DNA from 3 places in the Lysinibacillus sp. BS3 genome. Region 3 is predicted to be linked to each of the others. Evidence: a T-box and tRNA genes for the amino acid it is inferred to sense, from the RefSeq annotation. Region 3 holds a T-box; the other regions hold tRNA genes.
What was found. A T-box is a leader RNA that pairs with one kind of tRNA and senses whether it is charged. The one in region 3 lies ahead of AAJG31_RS20775 (valine--tRNA ligase), so its partner is inferred to be a tRNA-Val.

Region 1 (10,093 bases), 360 kb from region 3:
GACGACATTACTCCCAGAGCATTATCGGGCACTATCTGTAAAGGAAATGGAATCTCGTATTTTATCAATAAAGAAAAAATTAGGTTCTAAATTATTTATTCCTGGCCACCATTATCAAAAAGATGAAGTCATTCAATTTGCAGATTCAACTGGGGATTCTTTACAGTTAGCTCAATTATCTGCAGCAAATAAGGAAGCTGAACACATCGTATTTTGCGGTGTACATTTTATGGCAGAAACTGCTGATATGCTGACAACGAAACAGCAACATGTCTATTTACCAGATATGCGCGCTGGTTGTTCAATGGCTGATATGGCTGATATTTATCAAACTGAACAAGCATGGCCAATTCTTCAAGAACTCTTTGGTGATACGATTATTCCTCTAACCTATGTTAACTCAACTGCGGCTATTAAAGCCTTTACTGGAAGACATGGTGGTGCTTGTGTCACTTCATCGAATGCAAAGGAACTTGTTCAATGGGCTTTTACCCAAAAACAGCGTATCTTCTTTTTACCTGACCAACATTTAGGAAGAAATACTGCCTATGATTTAGGTATACCTCTTGAAAATATGGCTGTTTGGAATCCACATAAGAACTTGCTCGAAACAAAAGAGCCACTTGAAAATATCCAGGTTATTCTTTGGAAGGGTCACTGCTCTGTGCACGAAGGTTTTACTGTTCAACATACAGAGGTTATTCGCAAAGAACACCCGACTATGAGGATAATTGTTCACCCTGAGTGCAGCCGTGAAGTGGTTGCAGCGGCTGATGATGCAGGCTCCACAAAATACATTATTGATACAATCAATCGAGCTCCAAGCGGATCTGCATGGGCAATTGGAACAGAAATGAACCTTGTCAATCGCATTATTAAGCAGCATCCTGATAAACATATTGTCTCCTTAAACGAAAACTTTTGTCCTTGTTTAACAATGAATCGAATTGACCTTCCACATTTGTTATGGAGCTTAGAAAGTATTGAGCAAGGTCAACCTCATAACCGTATACAAGTAGATGAACATACTACCGCTGAAGCACTTAGTTCACTTGAAAGAATGCTAGCCAGAGGATAAATAGTTAAAACTTTTTAAACAGAAAGGTTGAAGATATAACCTTTCTGTTTTTGTTGACATAACGCCTACTTCTAATAGTGCTAATGGCTTCCATTTGCGCCCCGCTTTGCTATAATTGACACGACTTTATGCTCCATGATACTGTCAATTTGGAGGTGATACTAAATGGCTTTTCAATCGAAAAATATCTTTATCAATTTACCAGTACAAGATCTAAACAAATCTATCAGTTTTTTTAAGGAATTAGGTTTTGAGTTCAATCAACAATTCAGTGATGAAACAACAGCCTCAATGATTATTAGTGAAAATATCTTCGTATTAATAATGGTTGAAGAACGATTTAAAGGATTTAGTAAGAAAGAAGTTACAGATACTACTACTTCTGCAGAAGCAATCTTATGTCTTTCTGCTGAAAATCGTGAACAAGTAGATCAATTAGTGAATAAGGCTCTTGCCTCTGGTGGTAAACCTTATAGTGAACCACAAGATCACGGATTTATGTATGGTTGGGGTTTTCAAGATGTAGATGGGCATATCTGGGAAGTAGTTTATATGGATGAAAATGCATTGAATCAAGAGTAAATTTTGTATCTATGAATATCAAAAAACAGTAGATGCAATTGCATCTACTGTTTCTAGTATGACCCGTACGGGATTCGAACCCGTGTTACCGCCGTGAAAGGGCGGTGTCTTAACCACTTGACCAACGGGCCCATGGCGGAGAAGGAGGGATTTGAACCCTCGCGCCGGTTACCCGACCTACACCCTTAGCAGGGGCGCCTCTTCAGCCTCTTGAGTACTTCCCCAAAATAAAAATGGCTCCGAAGGCAGGACTCGAACCTGCGACAACCTGATTAACAGTCAGGTGCTACTACCAACTGAGCTACTTCGGAATAATGGTGGGCCTAAATGGACTCGAACCATCGACCTCACGCTTATCAGGCGTGCGCTCTAACCAGCTGAGCTATAGGCCCTTGGAGCGGGTGATGGGAATCGAACCCACGACATCAGCTTGGAAGGCTGAGGTTTTACCATTAAACTACACCCGCATAAATGGTGGGTCAGGACGGAATCGAACCGCCGACACTTAGAGCTTCAATCTAATGCTCTACCAACTGAGCTACTGACCCATTTCGTCCATGCTAAGCTTGCTCACTCTTTTGCTTCTCATGACTTTTATCTTTAAAAATGGCGGTCCCGACCGGGATCGAACCGGCGATCTCCTGCGTGACAGGCAGGCATGTTAACCGCTACACCACGGGACCTTTTGGTTGCGGGGGCCGGATTTGAACCAACGACCTTCGGGTTATGAGCCCGACGAGCTACCACTGCTCCACCCCGCGATAATTTTATGTTGTTTCGAGTTTTTAAAGCACCATTTATAAAAATTTAAAACTGGAGGAGGTAGAGGGATTCGAACCCCCGCGCGGTGTTACCCGCCTGTCGGTTTTCAAGACCGATCCCTTCAGCCAGACTTGGGTATACCTCCGTTACAATATATAAATGGTGGACCTTGCAGGACTCGAACCTGCGACCGGACGGTTATGAGCCGTCTGCTCTAACCAACTGAGCTAAAGGTCCTTTAAGATGGCGGCAGAGGGGATCGAACCCCCGACCTTACGGGTATGAACCGTACGCTCTAGCCAGCTGAGCTACGCCGCCAGGATCTTTATACTGGTTAATTTACTTATGGTGGAGCCTAGCGGGATCGAACCGCTGACCTCCTGCGTGCAAGGCAGGCGCTCTCCCAGCTGAGCTAAGGCCCCATAATCTTTTTGGAAATGGTCGGGAAGACAGGATTCGAACCTGCGACCCCTTGGTCCCAAACCAAGTGCTCTACCAAGCTGAGCTACTTCCCGTTGTTCTTTTGGCGCGCCCGACAGGAGTCGAACCCATAACCTTCTGATCCGTAGTCAGACGCTCTATCCAATTGAGCTACGGGCGCATTTAAAATGGTGCCGAGGACCGGAATCGAACCGGTACGGTAGTCACCTACCGCAGGATTTTAAGTCCTGTGCGTCTGCCAGTTCCGCCACCCCGGCACATTTGGAGCGGAAGACGAGGTTCGAACTCGCGACCCCCACCTTGGCAAGGTGGTGTTCTACCACTGAACTACTTCCGCATGTGCATAAGCTTTTTTATCTGGCAATGAAAATAATGGTGCGGGTGAAGGGAGTCGAACCCCCACGCCTTGCGGCGCTAGATCCTAAGTCTAGTGCGTCTGCCAATTCCGCCACACCCGCTTATTATTATTTATAAATGGTGAGCCATGAAGGACTCGAACCTTCGACCCTCTGATTAAAAGTCAGATGCTCTACCAACTGAGCTAATGGCTCGAAAAAATGGTGCCGGCTATAGGAATCGAACCCACGACCTACTGATTACAAGTCAGTTGCTCTACCTGCTGAGCTAAACCGGCATATGGTGGAGGATGACGGGCTCGAACCGCCGACCCTCTGCTTGTAAGGCAGATGCTCTCCCAGCTGAGCTAATCCTCCTGGGTATTATGCCTAGCGACGTCCTACTCTCACAGGGGGAAGCCCCCAACTACCATCGGTGCTAAAGAGCTTAACTTCCGTGTTCGGTATGGGAACGGGTGTGACCTCTTTGCCATCATCACTAGACTATGGTCGACCTTCCATACACGGCGTACTGCTGTATCTAGAAGCTCTCTTTTTAGAAAGATTTGCTCTTTCAAAACTGGATAAACGGTGCATTGAATGTTTCAAACGTTTTGGTTAAGTCCTCGATCGATTAGTATTCGTCAGCTCCATGTGTCACCACACTTCCACCTCGAACCTATCTACCTCATCGTCTTTGAGGGATCTTACTTACTTGCGTAATGGGAAATCTCATCTTGAGGGGGGCTTCATGCTTAGATGCTTTCAGCACTTATCCCGTCCACACATAGCTACCCAGCGATGCCTTTGGCAAGACAACTGGTACACCAGCGGTGTGTCCATCCCGGTCCTCTCGTACTAAGGACAGCTCCTCTCAAATTTCCTACGCCCACGACGGATAGGGACCGAACTGTCTCACGACGTTCTGAACCCAGCTCGCGTACCGCTTTAATGGGCGAACAGCCCAACCCTTGGGACCGACTACAGCCCCAGGATGCGATGAGCCGACATCGAGGTGCCAAACCTCCCCGTCGATGTGGACTCTTGGGGGAGATAAGCCTGTTATCCCCGGGGTAGCTTTTATCCGTTGAGCGATGGCCCTTCCATGCGGAACCACCGGATCACTAAGCCCGTCTTTCGACCCTGCTCGACTTGTAGGTCTCGCAGTCAAGCTCCCTTGTGCCTTTACACTCTACGAATGATTTCCAACCATTCTGAGGGAACCTTTGGGCGCCTCCGTTACCTTTTAGGAGGCGACCGCCCCAGTCAAACTGTCCGCCTGACACTGTCTCCTGCCCCGCTAAGGGGCATGGGTTAGAATTTCAATACAACCAGGGTAGTATCCCACCGACGCCTCCTTCGAAGCTGGCGCTCCGAGATCTCTGGCTCCTACCTATCCTGTACAAGTTGTACCAAAATTCAATATCAGGCTACAGTAAAGCTCCACGGGGTCTTTCCGTCCTGTCGCGGGTAACCTGCATCTTCACAGGTACTATAATTTCACCGAGTCTCTCGTTGAGACAGTGCCCAGATCGTTACGCCTTTCGTGCGGGTCGGAACTTACCCGACAAGGAATTTCGCTACCTTAGGACCGTTATAGTTACGGCCGCCGTTTACTGGGGCTTCAATTCGCAGCTTCGCTTGCGCTAACCACTCCTCTTAACCTTCCAGCACCGGGCAGGCGTCAGCCCCTATACGTCACCTTACGGTTTTGCAGAGACCTGTGTTTTTGCTAAACAGTCGCCTGGGCCTATTCACTGCGGCTCTCATGCGCTTGCACGCTCAAGAGCACCCCTTCTCCCGAAGTTACGGGGTCATTTTGCCGAGTTCCTTAACGAGAGTTCTCTCGCACACCTTAGGATTCTCTCCTCGACTACCTGTGTCGGTTTGCGGTACGGGCACCTCTCACCTCGATAGAGGCTTTTCTTGGCAGTGTGAAATCAGGAACTTCGTCCATACGGACTCGCCATCACAGCTCAACGTTACAGTGTGCGGATTTGCCTACACACACGCCTTACTGCTTGGACGCGCACAACCAACGGCGCGCTTACCCTATCCTACTGCGTCCCCCCATTTCTCAAACGGTGAGGAGGTGGTACAGGAATATCAACCTGTTGTCCATCGCCTACGCCTATCGGCCTCGGCTTAGGTCCCGACTAACCCTGAGCGGACGAGCCTTCCTCAGGAAACCTTAGTCATACGGTGGACGGGATTCTCACCCGTCTTTCGCTACTCATACCGGCATTCTCACTTCTAAGCGCTCCACCAGTCCTTCCGATCTGACTTCAACGCACTTAGAACGCTCTCCTACCACTGACATCGTAGATGTCAATCCACAGCTTCGGTGAATCGTTTAGCCCCGATACATTTTCGGCGCAGCGTCACTCGACCAGTGAGCTATTACGCACTCTTTAAATGATGGCTGCTTCTAAGCCAACATCCTGGTTGTCTGTGCAACGCCACATCCTTTTCCACTTAACGATTACTTTGGGACCTTAGCTGGTGGTCTGGGCTGTTTCCCTTTTGACTACGGATCTTATCACTCGCAGTCTGACTCCCGTGTATAAATATCTGGCATTCGGAGTTTGTCTGAATTCGGTAAACCGGGATGGCCCCCTAGTCCAAACAGTGCTCTACCTCCAGTATTCTCATCACGAGGCTAGCCCTAAAGCTATTTCGGAGAGAACCAGCTATCTCCAAGTTCGATTGGAATTTCTCCGCTACCCACACCTCATCCCCGCACTTTTCAACGTGCGTGGGTTCGGGCCTCCAGTAAGTGTTACCTCACCTTCACCCTGGACATGGGTAGATCACCTGGTTTCGGGTCTACGACCACGTACTATTTCGCCCTATTCAGACTCGCTTTCGCTGCGGCTCCGCCTTCTAAAGCTTAACCTTGCACGTAATCGTAACTCGCCGGTTCATTCTACAAAAGGCACGCTATCACCCATTAACGGGCTCTAACTACTTGTAGGCACACGGTTTCAGGATCTCTTTCACTCCCCTTCCGGGGTGCTTTTCACCTTTCCCTCACGGTACTGGTTCACTATCGGTCACTAGGTAGTATTTAGCCTTGGGAGATGGTCCTCCCGGATTCCGACGGAATTTCACGTGTTCCGCCGTACTCAGGATCCACTCAGGAGAGAACGAACTTTCGACTACAGGGCTTTTACCTGCTCTGGCGGACCTTTCCAAGTCGCTTCATCTAACTCGCTCTTTTGTAACTCCGTATAGAGTGTCCTACAACCCCAAGAGGCAAGCCTCTTGGTTTGGGCTCTTCCCGTTTCGCTCGCCGCTACTCAGGGAATCGATTTTTCTTTCTCTTCCTCCAGGTACTTAGATGTTTCAGTTCCCTGGGTCTGCCTTCAAGACGCTATGTATTCACGTCAAGATACTACGCGATTAAACGTAGTGGGTTCCCCCATTCGGAAATCTCCGGATCAAAGCTCACTTACAGCTCCCCGAAGCATATCGGTGTTAGTGCCGTCCTTCTTCGGCTCCTAGTGCCAAGGCATTCGCCGTGCGCCCTTAATAACTTAACCAAGTTATTAAGCCTATAAAAAACTTAAAAAATAAATGTGTTTGTTACAATTTCAATGTCGTTTTATCCAGTTTTCAAAGAACAAGTTTTGAAGTGTTTCATTCAGATAGAATGAACCTTCAAAACTGAACGCAAAACGTAATCTTACAAACCCAAGGTTTGTATTCCGAAATAATCCTTAGAAAGGAGGTGATCCAGCCGCACCTTCCGATACGGCTACCTTGTTACGACTTCACCCCAATCATCTATCCCACCTTCGGCGGCTGGCTCCAAAAGGTTACCTCACCGACTTCGGGTGTTACAAACTCTCGTGGTGTGACGGGCGGTGTGTACAAGGCCCGGGAACGTATTCACCGCGGCATGCTGATCCGCGATTACTAGCGATTCCGGCTTCATGTAGGCGAGTTGCAGCCTACAATCCGAACTGAGAACGACTTTATCGGATTAGCTCCCTCTCGCGAGTTGGCAACCGTTTGTATCGTCCATTGTAGCACGTGTGTAGCCCAGGTCATAAGGGGCATGATGATTTGACGTCATCCCCACCTTCCTCCGGTTTGTCACCGGCAGTCACCTTAGAGTGCCCAACTAAATGATGGCAACTAAGATCAAGGGTTGCGCTCGTTGCGGGACTTAACCCAACATCTCACGACACGAGCTGACGACAACCATGCACCACCTGTCACCGTTGCCCCCGAAGGGGAAACTATATCTCTACAGTGGTCAACGGGATGTCAAGACCTGGTAAGGTTCTTCGCGTTGCTTCGAATTAAACCACATGCTCCACCGCTTGTGCGGGCCCCCGTCAATTCCTTTGAGTTTCAGTCTTGCGACCGTACTCCCCAGGCGGAGTGCTTAATGCGTTAGCTGCAGCACTAAGGGGCGGAAACCCCCTAACACTTAGCACTCATCGTTTACGGCGTGGACTACCAGGGTATCTAATCCTGTTTGCTCCCCACGCTTTCGCGCCTCAGCGTCAGTTACAGACCAGAAAGTCGCCTTCGCCACTGGTGTTCCTCCAAATCTCTACGCATTTCACCGCTACACTTGGAATTCCACTTTCCTCTTCTGCACTCAAGTCCCCCAGTTTCCAATGACCCTCCACGGTTGAGCCGTGGGCTTTCACATCAGACTTAAAGGACCGCCTGCGCGCGCTTTACGCCCAATAATTCCGGACAACGCTTGCCACCTACGTATTACCGCGGCTGCTGGCACGTAGTTAGCCGTGGCTTTCTAATAAGGTACCGTCAAGGTACAGCCAGTTACTACTGTACTTGTTCTTCCCTTACAACAGAGTTTTACGATCCGAAAACCTTCTTCACTCACGCGGCGTTGCTCCATCAGGCTTTCGCCCATTGTGGAAGATTCCCTACTGCTGCCTCCCGTAGGAGTCTGGGCCGTGTCTCAGTCCCAGTGTGGCCGATCACCCTCTCAGGTCGGCTACGCATCGTCGCCTTGGTGAGCCGTTACCTCACCAACTAGCTAATGCGCCGCGGGCCCATCCTATAGCGACAGCCGAAACCGTCTTTCAGTCTTTCACCATGAAGCAAAAGAGATTATTCGGTATTAGCCCCGGTTTCCCGGAGTTATCCCAAACTATAGGGTAGGTTGCCCACGTGTTACTCACCCGTCCGCCGCTAACGTCAAAGGAGCAAGCTCCTTTTCTGTTCGCTCGACTTGCATGTATTAGGCACGCCGCCAGCGTTCGTCCTGAGCCAGGATCAAACTCTCCATAAAAGAAATTTGATTAGCTCAAATTGTTTTGCTGGCATCATGTTTGATGTCCAAAATTGTGTTTTATTCACTAGCAAAACTAGCTACTTAAAACTTTATTGATTACGTTTTGCTTGTTCAGTTTTCAAGGTTCATTTTATTTAAGTCGTTTTCAGCGACTTTATTATCTTATCTCATTCCCAACTAAAAGTCAACAACTTTTCAAAACTTTATTTTCAAGCGTTCCTTCTTGTTAAGGACAAGTAATAATATATAATATAGCATTTTAAAAATCAAGCATTTTTCTTAAAAAAATTAAAAATCTTTTTAATATCTATTACAAACAATAGAATTCCTGCTAATACAATCAATCCACCGATGATTTGTGTCATGATTAAATACTCTTTAAATATCACCAAAGCTAAAAGAGCAGCTCCTACAGGCTCAAATAATATAGCAATTGAAACAACATTCGTACTAACATATTTAATTGACCAATTAAACAAAGTATGACCAAGTAAATTTGGTATTAACGCTAATAAGATAAACCATAACCAATCCATCGAAGAATATGGACCAAAAGATTCCCCTTTAACCATTACATATATAAATAAAGTGATGGTACTTACAACATATACAACCATTGTATAGGTTACAAGTGATAATCTCTTACGTACATCCTGTCCTAATAGAAAATAAGCTGTCGCTAGGGCACAAGCAACGAGCGCCAGTACATCTCCATATAAGGCTGTTCCACTTACTTTAAAATCGCCCCAACTAATTAAAATACTTCCTATTATTGCAATTGATCCTGCTACGATTGTTTTCACCGTAATTTTCTCTTTAAAGAAAAAGTAAGTGCCCACAAACGCAAACAAAGGTTGTAGTGTTACTAAAACTGTTGAACTTGCTACTGAAGTATAGTTGAGTGATTCAAACCATAATATAAAATGAAAAGCTAAAAAAATCCCTGCAACTGAAGAAAATAGCCAATCACGTCTTTTTAAAGTCGTTAACTCCTTTGTATATCCCCTTAAAAACCATGGCGCCATGATTAAAACGGAAAATAGCATGCGATAAAATGCTATAATCCCCGCTTCCGCCGATGCTAATTTCACAAAAATAGCTGACATCGATACTGAAATTACACCAATCACAATCGGGATGTATGGATGGATTTTTGGCTGCTCCAAAAAACCCCACCTTCCTAAAAAAATACTTATATGTCCTTACTTCATGTTGTACAATACAAAAAAGTGATGCACATATAATAATGACAGTTTGCATATCTCTTAGCAATACGAAATATCAATGGAGGGTTGTGTATGGAAACATTATTCGAAAATATGATTACATATGAAGTTGGCATAAAATTAGTTATTGCAGCCACATTAAGTTTAGTAATCGGTATCGAAAGGGAATTAAAGAAAAAACCAGTTGGATTAAAAACAAGTTTAGTTATTGCTACTTTCAGCTGCTTATTAACGATTATCTCCATTGAAACTGCCTACTCAACCCCCGCTAGAGAAGATATTAATATTACGATGGACCCTCTTCGTTTAGCCGCACAAATTGTTAGTGGAATTGGCTTTCTTGGTGCAGGAGTCATTCTAAGACGCGGGAATGACAGCATTACGGGTTTAA
Region 2 (10,093 bases), 350 kb from region 3:
ACGGTATGACCGACTTTCGCTCTAGCGGTCTGAACTGCCTTTGTAATGCTACCAGCAAAGGCAATATGATTGTCCTTTAGCATAATTGCGTCGTACAGGCCATTACGATGATTAAAAGCACCACCAATTCTAACAGCATATTTATCTAGCATACGCAGTCCTGGTAGTGTTTTACGCGTATCACATATTTTTGCGTGAGTACCTACTGTTTCTTGAACGGCAAGATGGGCAGCCGTTGCAATAGCAGACATACGTTGAATAAGATTTAAAATGACACGCTCACCGATTAATAATTTTTGTAAGGGACCTTTAATCACAGCGAGTACATCACCTGACTTCACCATCTCTCCATCTTTTGTATGAAGGTTGACTTCGATTGATCGATCGAGTAAGAGAAAGCCATGCTCAATAATGTTAGCCCCACAAAAAATTCCGCTTTCTTTCGCGTAAAAAGAAAAAGCTCCCTGTTGTTCGGCTGAAAAGATAAATTCACTCGATAAATCTCCATCTCCTAAATCCTCATTAAAAAATTGCTTGAGCATTTTCTCAAGTTTGATGATATTCATACAATGAGTTCCTCACTTTCATTTGTCCTTGCGAAAAAATAATCCATCGACTTGCCCATTGTGATTTCATTTCGGATTTATCCTTCCGAATATGAGCTCCTCTTGTTTCCGTTCGCGTAATTGCTGCATGTGCCATTAATGTGGCGACTACATGCATCATAAATAATTCCAACTCAGCTAGTTCTAGACCCTTTAAATTAACTTGAATAAGTGATTGCAAGGAGGGTAGTTGCTTTACAAAATGTTGCAAGTCATCAATATTTCTAACAATACCTAGGAACCGCATCATGTGTTGCTGTAATTGGGGTTTGCTAAATAAAGGTGGCATTTTATCAGGACATTGATGCTTTTCCAGTAAAAAGTTTTTTTGATGACACCCTTTTTGAATAATGAACTGCGCCATTTTTTGACCAAATGTAATACCTTCCAATAGGGAGTTACTTGCTAAACGATTCGCACCATGTACGCCTGTACAGGCAACCTCACCGACTGCATATAAGTTCGGTATAGTAGTTCTTCCTTTGTCATCAGCAATAACACCACCCATCAAGAAATGACTTCCTGGAGCCACGGGGATTAGACCATCTTGTAAATGAACGTGATGAACATGGCACAGCTGAGCAATTGTTGGAAACTTTGCTTCAAAGTCTTGAATGTTAGTGATATCAATAAACGTTTCTTCACCCGCTGCACGTTTTGTAAATAGGGCAAGTGCAGTAATATGTCTTGGTGCTAGGTCAAGTTGAGCATGTAAACCTGTCATAATGGGCTGATGCTGGGCATTAACAAAAATACCACCAGCCCCTCTGACAGCTTCAGAAACTAATCCCTTTGCTTCATTTTTACACCACAGAAGACTCGGGTGAAATTGCATAAATTCCATATCACTAATGGCAGCGCCTGCTCGAAATGCTAATGCGATCCCATCCCCTGTATTAGTTGGAAAATTAGATGTACTTGAATAAAGGGCACCTGCGCCACCTGTCGCTAAAATAACATGATGAGCCAAATAACGTTTTGTACCTTTTTCTCCTTTAGTTAGCACTCCTACACAGTCACCATCTGTATTCCGTAAAAGCTCATAAGCCATTTCATAGCAATTGATCTTTGTTTTGGGCGAAAGTTTATGAAGCAAGTAATCTATGAAAATCTGACCAGTACGATCACCACCTGCATGTAGAATACGATGATGACTATGTGCTCCTTCAAGTCCTAGAGCAGGTTTTCCATCGACCTGCCGATCAACAGGGAGGCCATCCTTTAGATAGTTTTGCATAATCTCAGTGCCATCTTTTATAAGTGTTTTAACATGCCTTTTCTCATGATGATACTCTCCAGCTTTCAATGTATCAGCAATATGATGTTGAATATGATCCTCCTCACTGGTAACAGCAGCAATCCCACCTTGTGCACGATAAGAACTACTCATATATATAGATGATTTTGTAACAATTTGTATTTGAAAATGTTTTTCAAGCACTAAAGCAGCCTGAAGTGCAGCAATACCACTACCAATTATAAGGACGTCTGTCTTTACATCCATTGTTATACCTTCTTTACAGTTGTCTTGACACTTATCTTTACATAAAATATAAAAGAAAACAAGACCTGATGAACAAGAGAGGAAGAAGACGATGATTTATATGGATTATGCTGCAACATCACCTATGATGAGGGAATCTCTTGAGGCATATGTAGAGGTGGCACAACGGTATTATGGAAATAGTGCGAGTTTGCATGATTTAGGGGGACAAGCTTTTTATTTTGTCCAGCAATCAAGGGAGGTTGTAGCCCAAGCCCTAGGTGTAACTAGTGATGGCGTAATTTTTACGGGTAGTGGAACAGAAGGAAATCTCATAGCCATCTTGTCGTTAGCGCTAGCCTCAAAAAAAGGAAAACACATTATTTCATCTCAAGCTGAGCATACGTCAGTGCATGCGGCTTTGAATACACTTGAGAAAAAGGGCTTTACTGTAACAAAATTACCTTTGCAGAAGGATGGTTGTGTTGATCTGGGGCAATTGCAACAAGCAATCCGGGAAGAGACTGCTTTGATTACCATTCAACATGTCAATTCTGAAATTGGTTCAATCCAGCCTGTAGAGAAAATCGTAAAGATGGCAAGAAAAACAAATATATTCTGTCATGTTGATTGTGTACAATCATTTGGCAAACTAGCTATACCACAAGGGGCAGATGCGATTACCATCTCGGCTCATAAAATAGGCGGACCAAAGGGCTGTGGTGCTATATATCTGAACCCTGCAATCAGAGTACCTGCATTAACACCAGGTTTGACACATGAGAGGGGTCTTAGAGGGGGGACATTAGATACTCCTGCAATCGTGGCCTTTGCCGCGGCAATTGAAAACTATCAATATGAATTGCAACATTATGAAACGCTAAGAAATTATTTTGAAAATAATTTACCTGAAAAATGTCAGCTCGTTGAGTGTAAACAGCAACTACCTAATATTTGTGGGGTAATGATGGAAAAAGTAGAGGGGCAATATGTTCTTTTAAAGTTAAATGAGGCGGGAATCTGTATCTCTACAGGTAGTGCATGTGATATTCATAGTGAATCGGGAACAAAGGCTATTCTATCAATGGGGTTCTCTTTGGAAGCGGCACGCCAATTTTTTAGAATATCTTTTGGACCTTCCACTACACTTGAGGATATTGTAAAATTAAAAATAGAGCTTTCAAATATTTAACGAAAAGACGAGTGAAGGATTATCTATATTCTTCACTTGTAGTGAAATAGATTATAAGCTAATAATATCGGCCAAATAAAATAATTGTTTTCTTTTGAACCAACAATTGCTATAATATTTTGCAGGGCAATATTTTCTCTTACTTAACAAAAATATCTTTAAAAAGTAATAATTTCTTTTTTTTATAAAAAAGTATTGCACAATGTTAGAAAACGTTATACAATAATTCTTGTCTTGAAGGACAGGTAAACAACTTCAAAACAAGATACATAACAAAGTCTAGTGATGATGGCAAAGAGGTCACACCCGTTCCCATACCGAACACGGAAGTTAAGCTCTTTAGCGCCGATGGTAGTTGGGGGCTTCCCCCTGTGAGAGTAGGACGTCGCTAGGCATAATACCCAGGAGGATTAGCTCAGCTGGGAGAGCATCTGCCTTACAAGCAGAGGGTCGGCGGTTCGAGCCCGTCATCCTCCACCATATGCCGGTTTAGCTCAGCAGGTAGAGCAACTGACTTGTAATCAGTAGGTCGTGGGTTCGATTCCTATAGCCGGCACCATTTTTTCGAGCCATTAGCTCAGTTGGTAGAGCATCTGACTTTTAATCAGAGGGTCGAAGGTTCGAGTCCTTCATGGCTCACCATTTATAAATAATAATAAGCGGGTGTGGCGGAATTGGCAGACGCACTAGACTTAGGATCTAGCGCCGCAAGGCGTGGGGGTTCGACTCCCTTCACCCGCACCATTATTTTCATTGCCAGATAAAAAAGCTTATGCACATGCGGAAGTAGTTCAGTGGTAGAACACCACCTTGCCAAGGTGGGGGTCGCGAGTTCGAACCTCGTCTTCCGCTCCAAATGTGCCGGGGTGGCGGAACTGGCAGACGCACAGGACTTAAAATCCTGCGGTAGGTGACTACCGTACCGGTTCGATTCCGGTCCTCGGCACCATTTTAAATGCGCCCGTAGCTCAATTGGATAGAGCGTCTGACTACGGATCAGAAGGTTATGGGTTCGACTCCTGTCGGGCGCGCCAAAAGAACAACGGGAAGTAGCTCAGCTTGGTAGAGCACTTGGTTTGGGACCAAGGGGTCGCAGGTTCGAATCCTGTCTTCCCGACCATTTCCAAAAAATTATGGGGCCTTAGCTCAGCTGGGAGAGCGCCTGCCTTGCACGCAGGAGGTCAGCGGTTCGATCCCGCTAGGCTCCACCATAAGTAAATTAACCAGTATAAAGATCCTGGCGGCGTAGCTCAGCTGGCTAGAGCGTACGGTTCATACCCGTAAGGTCGGGGGTTCGATCCCCTCTGCCGCCATCTTAAAGGACCTTTAGCTCAGTTGGTTAGAGCAGACGGCTCATAACCGTCCGGTCGCAGGTTCGAGTCCTGCAAGGTCCACCATTTATATATTGTAACGGAGGTATACCCAAGTCTGGCTGAAGGGATCGGTCTTGAAAACCGACAGGCGGGTAACACCGCGCGGGGGTTCGAATCCCTCTACCTCCTCCAGTTTTAAATTTTTATAAATGGTGCTTTAAAAACTCGAAACAACATAAAATTATCGCGGGGTGGAGCAGTGGTAGCTCGTCGGGCTCATAACCCGAAGGTCGTTGGTTCAAATCCGGCCCCCGCAACCAAAAGGTCCCGTGGTGTAGCGGTTAACATGCCTGCCTGTCACGCAGGAGATCGCCGGTTCGATCCCGGTCGGGACCGCCATTTTTAAAATAAAAGTCATGAGAAGCAAAAAAGTGAGCAAGCTTAGCATGGACGAAATGGGTCAGTAGCTCAGTTGGTAGAGCATTAGATTGAAGCTCTAAGTGTCGGCGGTTCGATTCCGTCCTGACCCACCATTTATGCGGGTGTAGTTTAATGGTAAAACCTCAGCCTTCCAAGCTGATGTCGTGGGTTCGATTCCCATCACCCGCTCCAAGGGCCTATAGCTCAGCTGGTTAGAGCGCACGCCTGATAAGCGTGAGGTCGATGGTTCGAGTCCATTTAGGCCCACCATTATTCCGAAGTAGCTCAGTTGGTAGTAGCACCTGACTGTTAATCAGGTTGTCGCAGGTTCGAGTCCTGCCTTCGGAGCCATTTTTATTTTGGGGAAGTACTCAAGAGGCTGAAGAGGCGCCCCTGCTAAGGGTGTAGGTCGGGTAACCGGCGCGAGGGTTCAAATCCCTCCTTCTCCGCCATGGGCCCGTTGGTCAAGTGGTTAAGACACCGCCCTTTCACGGCGGTAACACGGGTTCGAATCCCGTACGGGTCATACTAAGTGCAGTAGATGAATTTACATCTACTGCACTTTTTAATTTACTTGATATTTAGATTTATAACAAAGCTATAATAAATGAAAGCCTACACAGAAGGATTAAACTGTGTAGGCTTGTTGTTTTTCAAATTAGCGATTAAATTTTTCGCCCTTTTCCATATGGGATGCAAAGAGGTGTACCAAATATTGGATCTGTCGTCATTTGGCAATCAAGGTCAAACACATGATTAACTAAATCAGTGGTCATAATTTCTTCTGGTTTCCCTTGACGATAGACACCACGGTCACGCACTGTAATAATATGATCGGCATAGCGACAAGCAAGATTAATATCATGTAGTACCATAATAATAGTTCGCTTTTGCTGTTGGTTCAATTCGAATAGTAAATCTAAAACGTCTATTTGATGAGTTAAATCTAAGTATGTCGTAGGCTCGTCTAAAAGAATGATATCTGTATCTTGAGCAAGCGTCATAGCTATCCAAGCACGTTGACGTTGTCCTCCTGATAGCTCATCTACTGGTCTATCTTGTAAATGCTCTGTACCTGTAGCTTTTAAAGCGCTTAAAACGATTTCTTCATCCTTTTCAGTCCACTGTTGTCGCCAACTTTGGTAAGGATAGCGACCTTGTTTCACAAGTTGTAGGACAGTTAAGCCTTCTGGTGCAACAGGAGATTGAGGAAGAATAGAGAGGTTTTTAGCCACTTGTTTTGTTGATAATTTAAAAATATCCTCACCGTCTAATAAAACGGAGCCTTTTTTAGGTTTTAATAATCGAGCAATGGAGCGTAAGAGTGTGGATTTACCACAGCCATTCGCTCCGATTAATACAGTAATTTCATTCAAAGGAATAGATAAATTGAGATCTTCGATAATATTGAAATCACCATAACTTAATGTTAGAGATTTGGTTAATAAAGATTCAGTCATGTAGTATAGACTCCTTTATTTTTTAGGGTTTCTAAATAATAAATAGATAAAGTAAGGAGCACCGATAGCAGCAGTAAAGACGCCTGCGGGTACTTCTAATGGGCTAAATGCTGTACGACCTATAATATCTGCAACCATTACAAGCAATGCACCAATTGCTGCGGATGCCGGAATAAGTACACCGAACGATGAACCAACAATGCGTCGTGCAATATGAGGAGCCATTAATCCTACAAACCCAATAGCACCAGCAAATGCTATGGCACTCGCTACTAAACTGGAGCATAATAGAATTAAGTAAAGGCGTGTTTTTTGAACAGGCTGCCCTAGGCTTGATGCTGTATCATCACCTAATTCTTGAACATTTAACTGCCGAGTAATAAAAAAGGTTATAAGTAGAAGTACAAAAATCAATGGAACAACGATTTGTACTTGATCCCAATCCGAACTTTTGACACTACCCGTAATCCATTTATTCGCTTCACTTGCTTGATAAATTGGGCCGATAATCATTAACATTGTAGTAATTGCTTGCATGAATGCCGACACGCTAATACCGATTAAGACAAGACGATTTGGTGTGACACCATCTTTCCAAGCAAATAGGTAGACTATACATCCGACGATAGTAGCACCTATGAATCCTGCTAATGGCAACCACTCTATACTAACTGTTAAAGAGTGATTAGAATCACTGAAAATGGCTAAGAAACCAACAACCGCTGCCCCACCACCAGCAGATATGCCGATTATATCAGGTGAGGCAAGTGGATTTTTAATGATTCCTTGTAAAACTGCACCTGCGACGGCTAATGCCATTCCAGCAAACAAGGCCATGAAAATTCGAGGCATTCGAAAATCAATAATAATCAGTTGATCAAAATCTGAGCCGTAACCAAAAAAAGCTTGTAAAACTTTAAATGGATTGATGAATGAATCACCAAATGATGCACTAAGAAAGAAAACGGCAAGAGTTAGTATGCAAATCACTGTTAATTTTTTTATAGCTTGTACATCTATTAAAAATGAAATTTTTTGTTGAAGTAAACGAATTGTTTTTACATGTTTCATTATTTTTTTCCACCTTTTCGCGCAAGGTAAATAAAGAATGGTGTGCCAATCATAGCAGTCATGACGCCTACTGGAACTTCTTGTGGCATAATAATATAACGAGCCGCAACATCAGCCAGCAATAAAAGTATCCCCCCAAGTAAAGCAGCCATAGGAATAAGCCATCGATGATCAGTGCCGACAAACTTGCGCGCAAAATGGGGAACGACAATCCCTATAAAACCAATGGGGCCAGCAATTGCAACTGCTCCCCCTGCTAAAAAAATAACAATAAGACCGACCAATATCTTCATAAGTCCTAAACGTAAACCAAGACCTCTTGCTACATCATCGCCAAGAGCAAGAATATTCATTTTGGGGGAAATGATGAGGGCAGCAATCCACCCAATTACTAGATACGGTAGAACAGATAGTAGAATTTCAAGTTTTCTACCTTGTACAGAACCTGCTAACCAAAACAAAACTTGATCAAGCTCTGCTTCATTTGTAGCGAGTAAACCTTGTGTAAATGATGCAAATAGGGCACTGATGGCAGCACCAGCTAAAGTTATTTTCACTGGAGTAACAGCATCTCTACCTGAGAAACTAATCCCATAAACGGATAAAGCAGCGATTGCAGCACCAAGAAATGCAATCCACGCAAAAGATTGCAAGCTTGAAATGTGGAAAAAAATCATGGCAAAGACAACAGCAAAGCCTGCTCCTGCATTAATGCCCAAAATTCCAGGAGAGGCTAATGGATTTTTCGTTAAGGTCTGCATAAGCACGCCTGTAATAGCTAATGAAGCACCAACGCAACTGGCTATAAGAGCTCTTGGAATTCGAACATTTTGAATAATAAGATGCTCATTTGAATTGTTAAATTGTCTAAAAGATTCATACGTAGTTTGAATAGAAGTATTTGCATAACCATACACAATACTGATCCCCATAGAAAGAAGTAATAGTATGACTCCTACTAGTAAAGCAATCATTTTGGAATAATTATTTTTTAATATCATATTTAACGTGTACTCTTTTCTTGGAAAATTAATAAATTAGTTATTGACTTTGATAGTTACATACAATACGATTAATATCGTTCTTAGACAGATGAAAGTGATTTTCATTCTCGTCAAATATGCTTAAATATTTTATCATATACAATGGAGGAAGAAAAGGTGCAAAAAGCTTTTCAAAAACTATTAGTTTTACTAGCTGTGGTTGCTATTTTTGTTCTGGCAGCATGCGGTACTTCTAAAGATAATGCCAAAGAAGAAAGTACAAAAGAAAGCAATGCTTACAGTGTTGACCATGCAATGGGGACAACTGAAGTAAAAGACACACCAAAACGTATCGTTGTTTTAACTAATGAAGGAACAGAAGCATTATTAGCTCTAGGTATTAAACCAGTAGGTGCTGTTCAATCTTGGACAGGCGATCCATGGTATGATCACATCAAGGATCAAATGGAAGGTGTAGAGGTTGTCGGTATTGAACATGAAATAAATATCGAAAAAATTGCTTCTTTAAAGCCAGATTTAATCATTGGCAATAAATTACGACAAGAAAAAGATTATGCTAAACTTAGCAAAATTGCTCCAACTGTGTTTTCTGATACATTACGTGGTGACTGGAAAGAGAATTTTAAATTATACGCTAAAGCAGTAAATCAAGAAACAAAAGGTGAAGAAGTTCTAAAAGCTTACGAAGATAAGTTACAAGCTCTGAAAGAAGAACTTGGAGAACAAACCAACCAAGAAGTTTCATTTGTACGCTTTATGGCCGATAAATCTCGTATCTATTACACAGATTCATTCTCAGGTGTGATTTTTGATGCTTTAGGATTTAAACGTGTTGCAGCGCAAGCAGATTTATTTAAAGATAATGCTAAACTAGGAAACTTAGCGATTGAAGTAGGGAAAGAAGCAATCCCTCAAATGGATGGGGATGTTATTTTCTACTTCACGTACATGCCAACAGGCGATGATTCAGCACTAGCAACTGAACAAGAGTGGACACAAGACCCGCTTTGGAAAAACTTATCAGCTGTCCAAAAAGGCAATGCACATAAGGTGGATGATGTCATTTGGAATACGGCTGGAGGCATTTTAGCTGCGAATATTATGCTAGATCAAGTGAAAGAAATCTTTGTTAAATAATTTTCTTATAAACTATACATTTATCGATGTTCGATAAATGTATAGTTTTTTTACTTCCTAATATATACTCTCCTGGTACTTTAAAGTTAGATAGACTATGATGTAGATATTGACCATAAATTGAGGGGGATGACGATGAAGGAAAAATTAAGGTGGGTTTATAATCAGCATTATTTAGAGCAAGATCATATAAAACAAGCAACAGCAATACTTCCATATTTTTCACTAGATCAAGTGAAGAAGGTTGGTCAATTTCAGCGTACATATGAGCAATTTGAGAAGACACCACTCCATCATCTTGAGGCACTATCTTCATATATGGATGTAGAAAAAATTATGATTAAAGATGAATCTTATCGATTTGGTTTAAATGCCTTTAAAGTTTTAGGAGGTATTTATGCAATTGCG
Region 3 (10,093 bases):
GGACAAGAGATTGGCACAACAGGAACGGTATACAATCAGCTATTTAAACAAGCAGTAACATTTGCAAAGCGTGCTCATAATGAAACAGCGATTGGTGAGAATGCGGTATCCGTTTCCTATGCGGCCGTAGAATTAGCAAAGAAAATTTTTGGCTCATTACAACGCAAGCATGTAGCTATTTTAGGTGCAGGAAAAATGGGGGAACTTGCAATTGAGAACCTTTACGGTAGTGGTGTAGGGAAAGTTACTGTCATTAACCGTACATTTGAAAAAGCAGAAAGCTTAGCAGCTAAATTCCATGGTGAAGCTAAATCAATGAAGGAATTACAATGTTCTTTGTTAGAAGCGGATATTTTAATTACTTCAACAGGTGCTACTGATTATGTTATTGATTACGAGCTAATGCAATTTGTGGAACGTTTACGTAAAGGAAAACCATTATTCATGGTAGATATAGCGGTTCCTCGTGATATTGACCCACGAGTTGGCGACCTACCAAATGTATTCCTATATGATATTGATGATTTACAAGGTATTGTCGAAGCGAACTTAGCAGAGCGTGAACGTGCTGCTGCTGATATTACTAATATGATTGGCGAAGAAGTTGTGCAATTTAAAGACTGGGTAGCTACTCTTGGGGTAGTGCCAGTCATCTCAGCATTACGTAAAAAAGCAAATCGTATTCAACAAGAGACTATGACAAGTATCGAAAATAAAATGCCAGATTTAACGGAACGTGAACGTAAAATTTTAAGCAAACATACAAAATCTATTATCAATCAATTGTTAAAAGAGCCAATCTTGCAAGCTAAAGAAATGGCTAATTCTCCAAAAGCAAATGAACAGTTACGTTTATTCCAACAAATTTTTGGTATAGAGGATGCTGTGGAAGCTGAAGTTCATGAGATGACAAAGCAAGAGCTTGAGCGCAAAGAACGCGCACAGGTATCTCAGACTTCTACTGAACCAAAGTACTCTTTCTAAATTATCTATTGCGCTCACGTAGAAAGCTGTGATTGTACATGGGTGTTACGCGCAATTGGATTTTCTACTGATATTACATGAGGCGTTTTCGTATCTGTATGGTAAACTAAGGATACGAAAACGTTTTTTTGTTTTCTATGCTAAAATAGTTTATTAATTTCACGACAAAGAAGGGATGTCTATTGGCTGATTTGACCATGACGAGGCTCTATGAAGTGATGATCGTCTTGTATGCGATCAGTCTAGTTTTTTACTTTACTGATTATTTTTATAAGCAAGTACGTGCAAGACGCATTGCTTTTTGGCTTGTTTCATTTGTATGGATGATTCAAAGTGCCATTATCATTTTAACGTTTGTGGAAACGAAGCGTTTTCCGATTTTATCCTTGTCTGAGGGAATACTTTTTTATTCCTGGTTACTCGTGACGTTATCCATTATCCTTCATTGCATAGCAAGGGTGGATTTACCTGTGTTTATTATTAATATACTAGGATTTTTATTCGCTAGTATATTTACTTTTATGCCGAAACGTCCTACAGGAGCTGTCGGGGATACTTTAATTTCAGAGATGCTTTTTATTCATATATCATTTGCAATATTGTCTTATGCAGCTTTTACATTAACATTTGTGTTTGCCATTTTGTATCTCGTTCTATATCGATTGCTGAAAAAGAAAAAGTGGTCGCATTTATGGACTAGATTGCCTTCCTTGCAGCAGACAAGCAGCTGGATGAATATTTCATTTTTCATTGGAATTCCGATGTTATTTATAAGTTTAATATTAGGGTTTGAATGGGCACTATTAACATTAGAGAGTCTTTCGATTTTCGATGCGAAAATCATAGGGTCCTTCATTATTTTAATTTTGTATTGTTTTATCCTATATGTGAATCGCAAAAGCAAGCTGACAGGTACAACTTATGCATGGGTACATATTTATGCCTATCTATTAGTTGTTGTAAACTTCTTCTTAGGTAGTAGTTTATCGCGATTCCATTTATGGTATTAGAAGAAAGGTTGGAGACTGTTGAGAAAAATTATTGTAGGTTCTAGGAGAAGTAAATTAGCGCTAACGCAAACAAATTGGTTCATTAATGAATTAAAAGCGGCTGGTGCACCATTCGAATTTGAAGTAAAAGAGATTGTAACAAAAGGTGACCAAATTTTAGATGTACAGCTTTCAAAAGTAGGTGGGAAAGGGTTGTTTGTAAAAGAAATTGAACAAGCCCTTTACGATAAAGAAATTGACTTTGCTGTTCATTCTATGAAAGATATGCCTGCTGTATTGCCAGATGGGCTAGTGATTGGTTGTATTCCACCACGTGAAGATGCTCGTGATGCATTTATTTCGAAAGAGCATGTTAAATTTGCTGACCTTCCTGCGGGAGCAGTCGTTGGGACAAGTTCTTTACGTCGTAGTGCTCAGCTTTTAACAGTACGTCCTGATATCGAAATTAAATGGATTCGTGGAAATGTTGATACACGCTTAGCTAAGCTTGAAACAGAAGAATATGATGCCATTATTTTAGCAGCGGCTGGTTTGAAACGCCTTGGGTGGAGTGATGATGTAGTCACTGAGTTTTTACCTGTCGAACAATGTCTACCAGCTGTAGCGCAAGGTTCTCTTGGCATTGAATGTCGTGCCGATGATGCGGAGCTTTTAGCCGAATTAGGTAAGTTGACTGATTCATTCACTTGGCAAGAAGCACATGCAGAACGTGCATTTTTAGCTGCAATGGATGGTGGTTGTCAAGTTCCGATTGCTGGTTATGCCACTTCAAATGGGGAAGAAATTACATTAACAGGCCTTGTTGCTGCTCCAGATGCATCTGTTGTGTATAAGGAAACAGTAGTTGGCACAGATGCACAAAAAATTGGAGAAGAACTAGCTGCTAGTTTAACAAAACAGGGAGCTTTCGATTTAATTCAGCGTGTAAAGGCAGAGCAAGATGCCCAGTAATTTACCTCTAAAGGGTAAAACCATACTTTTAACAGGCACATCTAAGACAACAACCATTGTCGAAAATATAACAGCTTTAGGTGGACATGCCATCGTAGCCCCATTAATTGAAACTTGTGAACGATTAGATAGCAAGGATCCTGAACTATTGAACCGCGCTAAGCAATATGATTGGTTGATTTTTACTAGTCAAAATGCTGTAGAAGCTTTTGCTAGTAAAATGCTTCGACATCAATTTAATGCAAGTCATTTCAAAGGAAAAATAGCTTCCATTGGATCTAAAACAACAACAGCATTAGAAAATTTAGGATTTCAAGTGAGCTTTATGCCTTCCATATTTAGTGCTGATATTTTCGTTAAAGAATTTCCGAGTGTAGCGGGTGATCAACCGAGATGTCTGTTTATTCGAGGAGAAAAGGCGAAAAGTACGCTGAAGGATGGATTGCCTTTTGAATTAAAAGAATGGACAGTCTATGAAACGATAGAACGACATGATCAAACATCTGTTATTGTCAGTTACATCCAGCAACATCAAAATGTTACAGTGATTTTTGCTAGTCCTTCAGCAGTTGACGTGTATGCAATGGAAGTTGTTCCACATATTGGCTGGGAAGCAGCTCGCATTGCAGCCATCGGTCATATTACGGAAGCAGCTCTTGAACAATACGGTGCTACTGTGGATATTATGCCAAGCGTTTATACAATGCAAGCAGTCATCGAAGAAATTATGAAAGTAGGGGACAAATCATGACAAAACTACAATTTCAAAGACACCGTCGTTTGCGTGCCAATGCAACGATGAGATCAATGGTAAAAGAAACATACTTACATAAAGAGGACCTGATCTATCCTATTTTTGTAATAGAAGGCGAAAATATTAAAAATGAAGTACATTCAATGCCTGGCGTTTTTCAATTTTCATTAGATAAACTAGAGGCAGAGGTGGATGAGGTTGTAGCATTAGGTATTCCTGCAGTTATTTTATTTGGCTTGCCAGCTGAAAAGGATGCGGTTGGAACAGGTGCATTTCATGATCATGGCATTGTGCAAGAAGCGACTCGACTCATTAAAACACGTCATCCTGAGTTGTTAGTCATCGCGGATACATGCTTATGTGAATTTACGGATCATGGACATTGTGGCTTAATTGAGGGCGATCAAATTTTGAATGATCCTTCATTAGATGTTTTAGCTCGCACGGCGATATCACAAGCAAAAGCTGGCGCTGATATCATTGCTCCATCAAATATGATGGATGGCTTTGTAACGGCAATTCGCGCTGGTCTGGATGAAGCTGGTTTTGAACATATCCCGATTATGTCCTATGCAGTCAAATATGCATCCAGTTACTATGGACCTTTCCGTGATGCTGCAGATGGTGCTCCGCAATTTGGTGATCGTAAATCCTACCAAATGGATCCATCAAATCGTCTAGAGGCATTCCGTGAAGCGGAGTCAGATATCGAAGAGGGCGCAGATTTCCTAATTGTCAAGCCTGCCCTTAGCTATTTAGATATTATTCGAGACATGAAAAATAACTATCCATTACCGCTTGTTGCGTATAACGTTTCAGGTGAATATGCAATGATTAAAGCGGCTGCTATAAATGGTTGGATTGAAGAGAAAAAAGTTGTGCTTGAAACATTATTAGGCATGAAACGTGCAGGCTCTGATTTAATCATTACGTATCATGCAAAAGATGCTGCACGTTGGTTGGAGGAGAAATAAATGACACGTTCTTACGAAAAATCAAAACAAGCCTATGCTGAAGCTGTTCAATTAATGCCGGGCGGTGTAAGTAGCCCAGTACGTGCATTTAAATCAGTAAATATGGACCCGATTTTCATGGAATCTGGCCATGGGGCAATCATTAAAGACATTGATGGCAATGAATATATTGATTATGTATTGTCTTGGGGTCCGTTAATTTTAGGACATACACATCCAGAGGTAGTGAAAGCAATTGCAGATACAGCTGCGAAGGGTTCTTCCTTCGGTGCTCCAAGCTATACAGAAAATCGCTTAGCTCAATTAGTATTAGACCGTTTACCAGGAATGGAAATGATTCGCTTTGTTTCTTCTGGAACAGAGGCTACTATGTCTGCATTACGTGTAGCACGTGGTGTGACAGGACGTGATAAGATCTTAAAGTTTGAAGGGTCTTATCATGGTCACGGTGACTCCTTATTGATTAAAGCTGGTTCTGGTGTTGCCACATTAGGCCTACCTGATAGCCCTGGCGTACCTGCAGATATCGCCCGCAATACGTTGACAGTTGCCTATAATGATTTAGAAGGGGCAAAAGTGATTTTTGAGAAATTTGGCACAGAGTTAGCTGCAGTCATTGTGGAGCCAGTAGCAGGAAATATGGGTGTTGTACCTCCACAACCAGGTTTCTTAGAAGGTTTGCGTGCACTTACTTCAGAGCACCGTGCATTATTAATCTTTGACGAAGTCATGACAGGTTTCCGCGTAGATTATGGCTGTGCACAAGGGTATTTTGGGGTAACGCCTGATATGACTACTTTAGGTAAAGTCATCGGAGGTGGTCTCCCTGTAGGCGCATTCGCTGGGAAAAAAGAAATTATGGAGCAAGTAGCACCAGCTGGACCAATTTATCAAGCAGGAACATTATCGGGGAATCCGTTAGCGATGACAGCTGGTTATGAAACGTTATCCCGTTTAGACCATGGTACGTATGATTACTTTAAAAAATTAGGGGATCAGCTTGAGGCTGGTTTCCGTGAAGCAGCAACTAAATATAATATCCCGCACACTGTTAATCGTGCAGGCTCTATGATTGGCTTCTTCTTCACGAATGAAGATGTCATTGATTTTGCTTCTGCTAAAACATCAGATTTACAATTATTCGCTGAATATTTCCGTCTAATGGCAGAGGAAGGTATTTTCTTACCTCCTTCTCAATTTGAGGGACTATTCATCTCAACAGCTCACACGGAAGAGCACATTGCGACAACAGTGGCAGCATTCCATAAAGTATTTGCGCAATTAGCGCAATAAAATTTGATAGAGCATGCTAGAATTATTTCTAGCATGCTCTTCTGCTGTTGAAAAACAAAACCATCACTAGAATTTTTGCGAAAGGGGAAAATGGTTTCCGTTGTAGGCTACTTGCTTTCCTATGGCTCACCTCTTTAGCTATCCCATGGGATTCAAGCACCTTCCACCCCACCCCATAAAAATGTTTCTTAATAGCAAGATTTTCAAATAAAGTAAAAGTGTTCACTACTCATTTTATTTAGAGGTGTTGTCACTCACGAACGCCCCCCTGGAAAGGATGCTAGCGGAATGGAATAAACCCTCGCTTTGTAAAATTGCTTTATATCCCATTGACATTACCTTTTTTAATGGATTAAGCAGAAGGCATTATAGTGCTTGAGGAATACATGAGTAAAAAGGAACAATAGCATATATTTACTAGTAAGTACGCTCAACTATACTGGATGAAGGACCTGCTTTTGTCAAAATTACATCTTTCAGCATAGCCAAATTGTGGGCGATATCGTTTATAATATAGCTATTCATAAAAGAAAGTAGTGAATTGATATGGCAACAGGCACACACACGGTCGAAGTACCCGTAGGGATTGAACATGTATGGGATTTCGTTAGTGATATGGAAAAATGGGCAAAGCTTGTCCCTGGTTATAATGCACATGAAATGATTGATGAGAAACACTCCACTTGGACTTTTAAAGGCAATGTTGGCGTTTTGAAAAAAACAGTTGAAGTAGAAATTACAATCTTAGAATGGATAGCACCATCAAAAGTTACATTTGAATTAAAGGGGCTTTCTGATAACTTCACAGGAAATGGCTATTTCCTCGCAGAAAGTATCGACGCTGAAAATACTAAAATGACAGGATTCTTAGAAGTCATTGCAGGCGGGTTAGCTGGCCCTGTTCTCAATCCGATTTTTAAACCGATCGTACCAAAGGCAACACAAATGCTAACAGATCGTGTAGCTAATAAAATTAAATTAGTAAATGTTTAATGATACGAACATCCATGGGAATGGCATGCTAGACTATTACTTCTAGCATGCCATTTTTTTAGTAGTATCTATTTTTAACTCTGTTCAAATGGCAACATCCTAGCATACTATCCTTCGAATCGTCATATGATGCAAAGGGAGGGATTATTATCGAACACAAAACTTGGAATATGCGCGAAACATTTTGTTTTCCTGGATATGGCTGCCCAACTGAAATAGCAGCTGTTCAAATTAAGCCACAGTGGCAGGCAATGCAGTTAGAGGATTCTTTGCGACTTATGGGCATCTATCATATCACCGCACACGTTCGCTTTGATTTTCAAGATATGCAAGCATTTGCGGAAAATGAAGATTTAATTACAATTGATGCCCTTGATATTCAAGGAGATACTGGTTATTTTGAGTATGCCGTTCCTTTACATGTGGATTTACCAAAAGAATCAGATGTCAAAGATTTAATGGTCAAGGATATTCGCCCTAGTCTAACAAATCAGATGTGTCAGCTTGAGTGGACAGTCACAAGCGCTTTCAATGAGTATGAACCTGTTGTTGAAAAAGATGTGTTAGACAATCCGCACCTATCAACACATGCTTTCGAACAAGAGGAGACATTGGCTGCAATTGAAGAAAGTGTTCAAGTGAAACAACCTGCCGCAGTAGCAGCAGCTTCACGCCAAGAGAATTCTACAACAGTTGACCAAAAAGCTGTATTAAGAGAATCCTCAAGCCATATTGTTGTACGCGAATCCAGTACTTGGCATGAAGTGCCTTCTATGATTTGGGATCTAACAGAAGAATATACACCGCTTAAAGTTCGTGTTTCAAATGATGTCTTTCAAAAGTAAATAGCAGAGAAGTAGCAGGAGTAATAAGAAGACTAAATCACCTGATGTTGGCACAATAATGACACGGATAAACTGAAAAGCACAAATCGGCACGATGATGGTTCTGCAATAAAAACGAACTTGTCGTAGCCAAGGTGGTAAAAGCCAAGGGTTATACTTGCGTCGTCGCATTTGAATTGTCACTTCCTTTTCTATTTACTTTCCTCTTACTAAAAGATGACTAAATCACTTGAAAAATGACACGATCCTGCGGTACAATAAGGAAAATCAAATACAGATGCTATGATAGGGAAGAGTAAATTTTGACTACATTTTCAGAGAGGAAACGGTAGCTGAGAAGTTTCTATTTGTACGAAATTGAAGGTAGCCCTTGAGCAGCTTTAGTGAAATAATAGTAGTTAAAGCCGGTTAAACACCGTTACCGAATTGAGAGCCAGTAGAATAGGCTGAGAAAATATGTTATTTAATATTTATCTTAACCCTGCTGGAATTAAAGGTGGTACCGCGAACTAAAACTCCTTCGTCCTTTTAGACGAGAGGAGTTTTTTTATTGGGTAAAAAATAAATAGTATTTCTTTACCAACAGTTTTCAAACAATAGGAGGAGTCAATATGACAGAAAACATTTCAATGCCAACTAAATATGACCCACAGTCCATTGAAGCTGGTCGCTATGAATGGTGGTTACAAGGGAAGTTCTTCGAGGCACAGCCTGAAAGTGGGAAAAAGCCCTATTCAATCGTTATTCCACCACCGAACGTAACAGGTAAATTACACCTTGGTCATGCTTGGGATACAACATTACAAGATATTCTCATTCGTATGAAACGCATGCAAGGCTATGATGCCCTATGGTTGCCAGGTATGGACCATGCTGGTATAGCAACACAGGCAAAAGTAGAAGCCAAGCTGCGTGAGGATAATATTACACGTTATGATTTAGGACGTGAAAAATTCCTCGAAAAAACATGGGAATGGAAAGAAGAGTATGCTGGACATATTCGTGATCAATGGGCAAAGCTTGGTCTTGGATTAGATTATACACGTGAACGTTTCACATTAGACAAAGGTCTTTCAGATGCCGTAAAAACAGTTTTTGTTCAGTTATATGAAAAAGGTTTAATTTATCGTGGTGAACGTATTATCAACTGGGACCCAGCAGCAAAAACAGCATTATCTGATATCGAGGTAATTTATCAGGATGTGCAAGGTGCCTTCTATCATATGAAATATCCATTAGCTGATGGCTCTGGCTATGTAGAAGTTGCTACAACACGTCCCGAAACAATGCTTGGTGACTCTGGGGTAGCTGTTCACCCGAACGATGAGCGTTATCAGCACTTAATTGGTAAAAACGTTATTTTACCGATTGTAGGTCGCGAAATTCCAATTGTTGCTGATGAGTACGTTGATATGGAATTTGGTACTGGGGTTGTAAAAATGACACCAGCCCATGATCCGAACGACTTTGAAGTTGGTAATCGTCATAATCTAGAGCGCATTCTAGTAATGAATGAAGACGGCACAATGAATGATCTTGCTGGCAAATATAAAGGAATGGATCGCTTCGAATGCCGCAAGCAAATTGTTGCTGATTTACAAGAAGCAGGTGTGTTAATTCGCATTGAAGAGCATATGCATTCAGTAGGACACTCTGAACGTTCTGGTGCTGTTGTTGAGCCATATCTTTCAGCACAATGGTTCGTTAAAATGCAACCACTTGCTGATGCTTCCCTAGAGCTGCAAAAGGACGAAGAAGGGAAAGTAAACTTTGTTCCTGCTCGTTTTGAAAACACATATTCCCGCTGGATGGAGAATATACGCGATTGGTGTATTTCTCGTCAATTATGGTGGGGCCATCAAATCCCAGCCTGGTACCATAATGAAACAGGCGAAATATACGTAGGTAAAGAAGCCCCAGCAGATGCAGAAAACTGGACGCAAGATGAAGATGTACTAGATACATGGTTCTCTTCAGCACTATGGCCGTTTTCTACTATGGGTTGGCCAGATGAAGCAAATGAAGAATATAAACGTTACTATCCAACAAATACATTAGTAACAGGCTATGATATTATTTTCTTCTGGGTTTCTCGAATGATTTTCCAAGGCCTTGAGTTTACAGATCAACGTCCATTTAAAGATGTGCTAATTCATGGTTTAGTACGTGATGGTGAAGGGCGTAAAATGAGTAAATCACTTGGCAATGGTGTTGATCCAATGGATGTCATTGAACAATACGGTGCAGATTCATTACGCTACTTCTTAGCTACTGGTTCATCACCTGGTC

Region 1: it encodes a tRNA-Val, which carries the amino acid that the T-box ahead of AAJG31_RS20775 (valine--tRNA ligase) is inferred to sense. The anticodon was not compared.
Region 2: it encodes a tRNA-Val, which carries the amino acid that the T-box ahead of AAJG31_RS20775 (valine--tRNA ligase) is inferred to sense. The anticodon was not compared.

What each region holds. Positions count from the first base shown of each region.
Region 1 covers NZ_CP154860.1:3,803,773-3,813,865, reverse strand. Annotated here, with positions in the region: gene nadA (quinolinate synthase NadA) at 1-1,078, shown strand, start outside; gene AAJG31_RS18885 (VOC family protein) at 1,244-1,660, shown strand; tRNA gene AAJG31_RS18880 (tRNA-Glu) at 1,720-1,791, opposite strand; tRNA gene AAJG31_RS18875 (tRNA-Ser) at 1,794-1,884, opposite strand; tRNA gene AAJG31_RS18870 (tRNA-Asn) at 1,895-1,971, opposite strand; tRNA gene AAJG31_RS18865 (tRNA-Ile) at 1,976-2,052, opposite strand; tRNA gene AAJG31_RS18860 (tRNA-Gly) at 2,054-2,127, opposite strand; tRNA gene AAJG31_RS18855 (tRNA-Phe) at 2,133-2,208, opposite strand; tRNA gene AAJG31_RS18850 (tRNA-Asp) at 2,268-2,343, opposite strand; tRNA gene AAJG31_RS18845 (tRNA-Met) at 2,347-2,421, opposite strand; tRNA gene AAJG31_RS18840 (tRNA-Ser) at 2,475-2,567, opposite strand; tRNA gene AAJG31_RS18835 (tRNA-Ile) at 2,583-2,659, opposite strand; tRNA gene AAJG31_RS18830 (tRNA-Met) at 2,667-2,740, opposite strand; tRNA gene AAJG31_RS18825 (tRNA-Ala) at 2,769-2,844, opposite strand; tRNA gene AAJG31_RS18820 (tRNA-Pro) at 2,861-2,937, opposite strand; tRNA gene AAJG31_RS18815 (tRNA-Arg) at 2,947-3,023, opposite strand; tRNA gene AAJG31_RS18810 (tRNA-Leu) at 3,032-3,120, opposite strand; tRNA gene AAJG31_RS18805 (tRNA-Gly) at 3,126-3,200, opposite strand; tRNA gene AAJG31_RS18800 (tRNA-Leu) at 3,237-3,321, opposite strand; tRNA gene AAJG31_RS18795 (tRNA-Lys) at 3,339-3,414, opposite strand; tRNA gene AAJG31_RS18790 (tRNA-Thr) at 3,422-3,497, opposite strand; tRNA gene AAJG31_RS18785 (tRNA-Val) at 3,501-3,576, opposite strand; rRNA gene rrf (5S ribosomal RNA) at 3,587-3,702, opposite strand; rRNA gene AAJG31_RS18775 (23S ribosomal RNA) at 3,813-6,740, opposite strand; rRNA gene AAJG31_RS18770 (16S ribosomal RNA) at 6,922-8,473, opposite strand; gene AAJG31_RS18765 (DMT family transporter) at 8,743-9,642, opposite strand; gene AAJG31_RS18760 (MgtC/SapB family protein) at 9,775-10,093, shown strand, end outside.
Region 2 covers NZ_CP154860.1:3,814,173-3,824,265, forward strand. Annotated here, with positions in the region: gene nadC (carboxylating nicotinate-nucleotide diphosphorylase) at 1-566, opposite strand, end outside; gene nadB (L-aspartate oxidase) at 547-2,109, opposite strand; gene AAJG31_RS18905 (cysteine desulfurase family protein) at 2,210-3,280, shown strand; rRNA gene rrf (5S ribosomal RNA) at 3,559-3,674, shown strand; tRNA gene AAJG31_RS18915 (tRNA-Val) at 3,685-3,760, shown strand; tRNA gene AAJG31_RS18920 (tRNA-Thr) at 3,764-3,839, shown strand; tRNA gene AAJG31_RS18925 (tRNA-Lys) at 3,847-3,922, shown strand; tRNA gene AAJG31_RS18930 (tRNA-Leu) at 3,940-4,024, shown strand; tRNA gene AAJG31_RS18935 (tRNA-Gly) at 4,061-4,135, shown strand; tRNA gene AAJG31_RS18940 (tRNA-Leu) at 4,141-4,229, shown strand; tRNA gene AAJG31_RS18945 (tRNA-Arg) at 4,238-4,314, shown strand; tRNA gene AAJG31_RS18950 (tRNA-Pro) at 4,324-4,400, shown strand; tRNA gene AAJG31_RS18955 (tRNA-Ala) at 4,416-4,491, shown strand; tRNA gene AAJG31_RS18960 (tRNA-Met) at 4,520-4,593, shown strand; tRNA gene AAJG31_RS18965 (tRNA-Ile) at 4,601-4,677, shown strand; tRNA gene AAJG31_RS18970 (tRNA-Ser) at 4,693-4,785, shown strand; tRNA gene AAJG31_RS18975 (tRNA-Met) at 4,839-4,913, shown strand; tRNA gene AAJG31_RS18980 (tRNA-Asp) at 4,917-4,992, shown strand; tRNA gene AAJG31_RS18985 (tRNA-Phe) at 5,051-5,126, shown strand; tRNA gene AAJG31_RS18990 (tRNA-Gly) at 5,132-5,205, shown strand; tRNA gene AAJG31_RS18995 (tRNA-Ile) at 5,207-5,283, shown strand; tRNA gene AAJG31_RS19000 (tRNA-Asn) at 5,288-5,364, shown strand; tRNA gene AAJG31_RS19005 (tRNA-Ser) at 5,375-5,465, shown strand; tRNA gene AAJG31_RS19010 (tRNA-Glu) at 5,468-5,539, shown strand; gene AAJG31_RS19015 (ABC transporter ATP-binding protein) at 5,679-6,473, opposite strand; gene AAJG31_RS19020 (iron ABC transporter permease) at 6,489-7,544, opposite strand; gene AAJG31_RS19025 (iron ABC transporter permease) at 7,544-8,545, opposite strand; gene AAJG31_RS19030 (iron-siderophore ABC transporter substrate-binding protein) at 8,690-9,685, shown strand; gene AAJG31_RS19035 (diaminopropionate ammonia-lyase) at 9,821-10,093, shown strand, end outside.
Region 3 covers NZ_CP154860.1:4,165,996-4,176,088, forward strand. Annotated here, with positions in the region: gene hemA (glutamyl-tRNA reductase) at 1-984, shown strand, start outside; gene ccsA (cytochrome c biogenesis protein CcsA) at 1,167-1,994, shown strand; gene hemC (hydroxymethylbilane synthase) at 2,013-2,945, shown strand; gene AAJG31_RS20750 (uroporphyrinogen-III synthase) at 2,935-3,696, shown strand; gene hemB (porphobilinogen synthase) at 3,693-4,673, shown strand; gene hemL (glutamate-1-semialdehyde 2,1-aminomutase) at 4,674-5,966, shown strand; gene AAJG31_RS20765 (SRPBCC family protein) at 6,513-6,959, shown strand; gene AAJG31_RS20770 (valyl-tRNA synthetase) at 7,130-7,804, shown strand; T-box leader at 8,078-8,335, shown strand; gene AAJG31_RS20775 (valine--tRNA ligase) at 8,416-10,093, shown strand, end outside.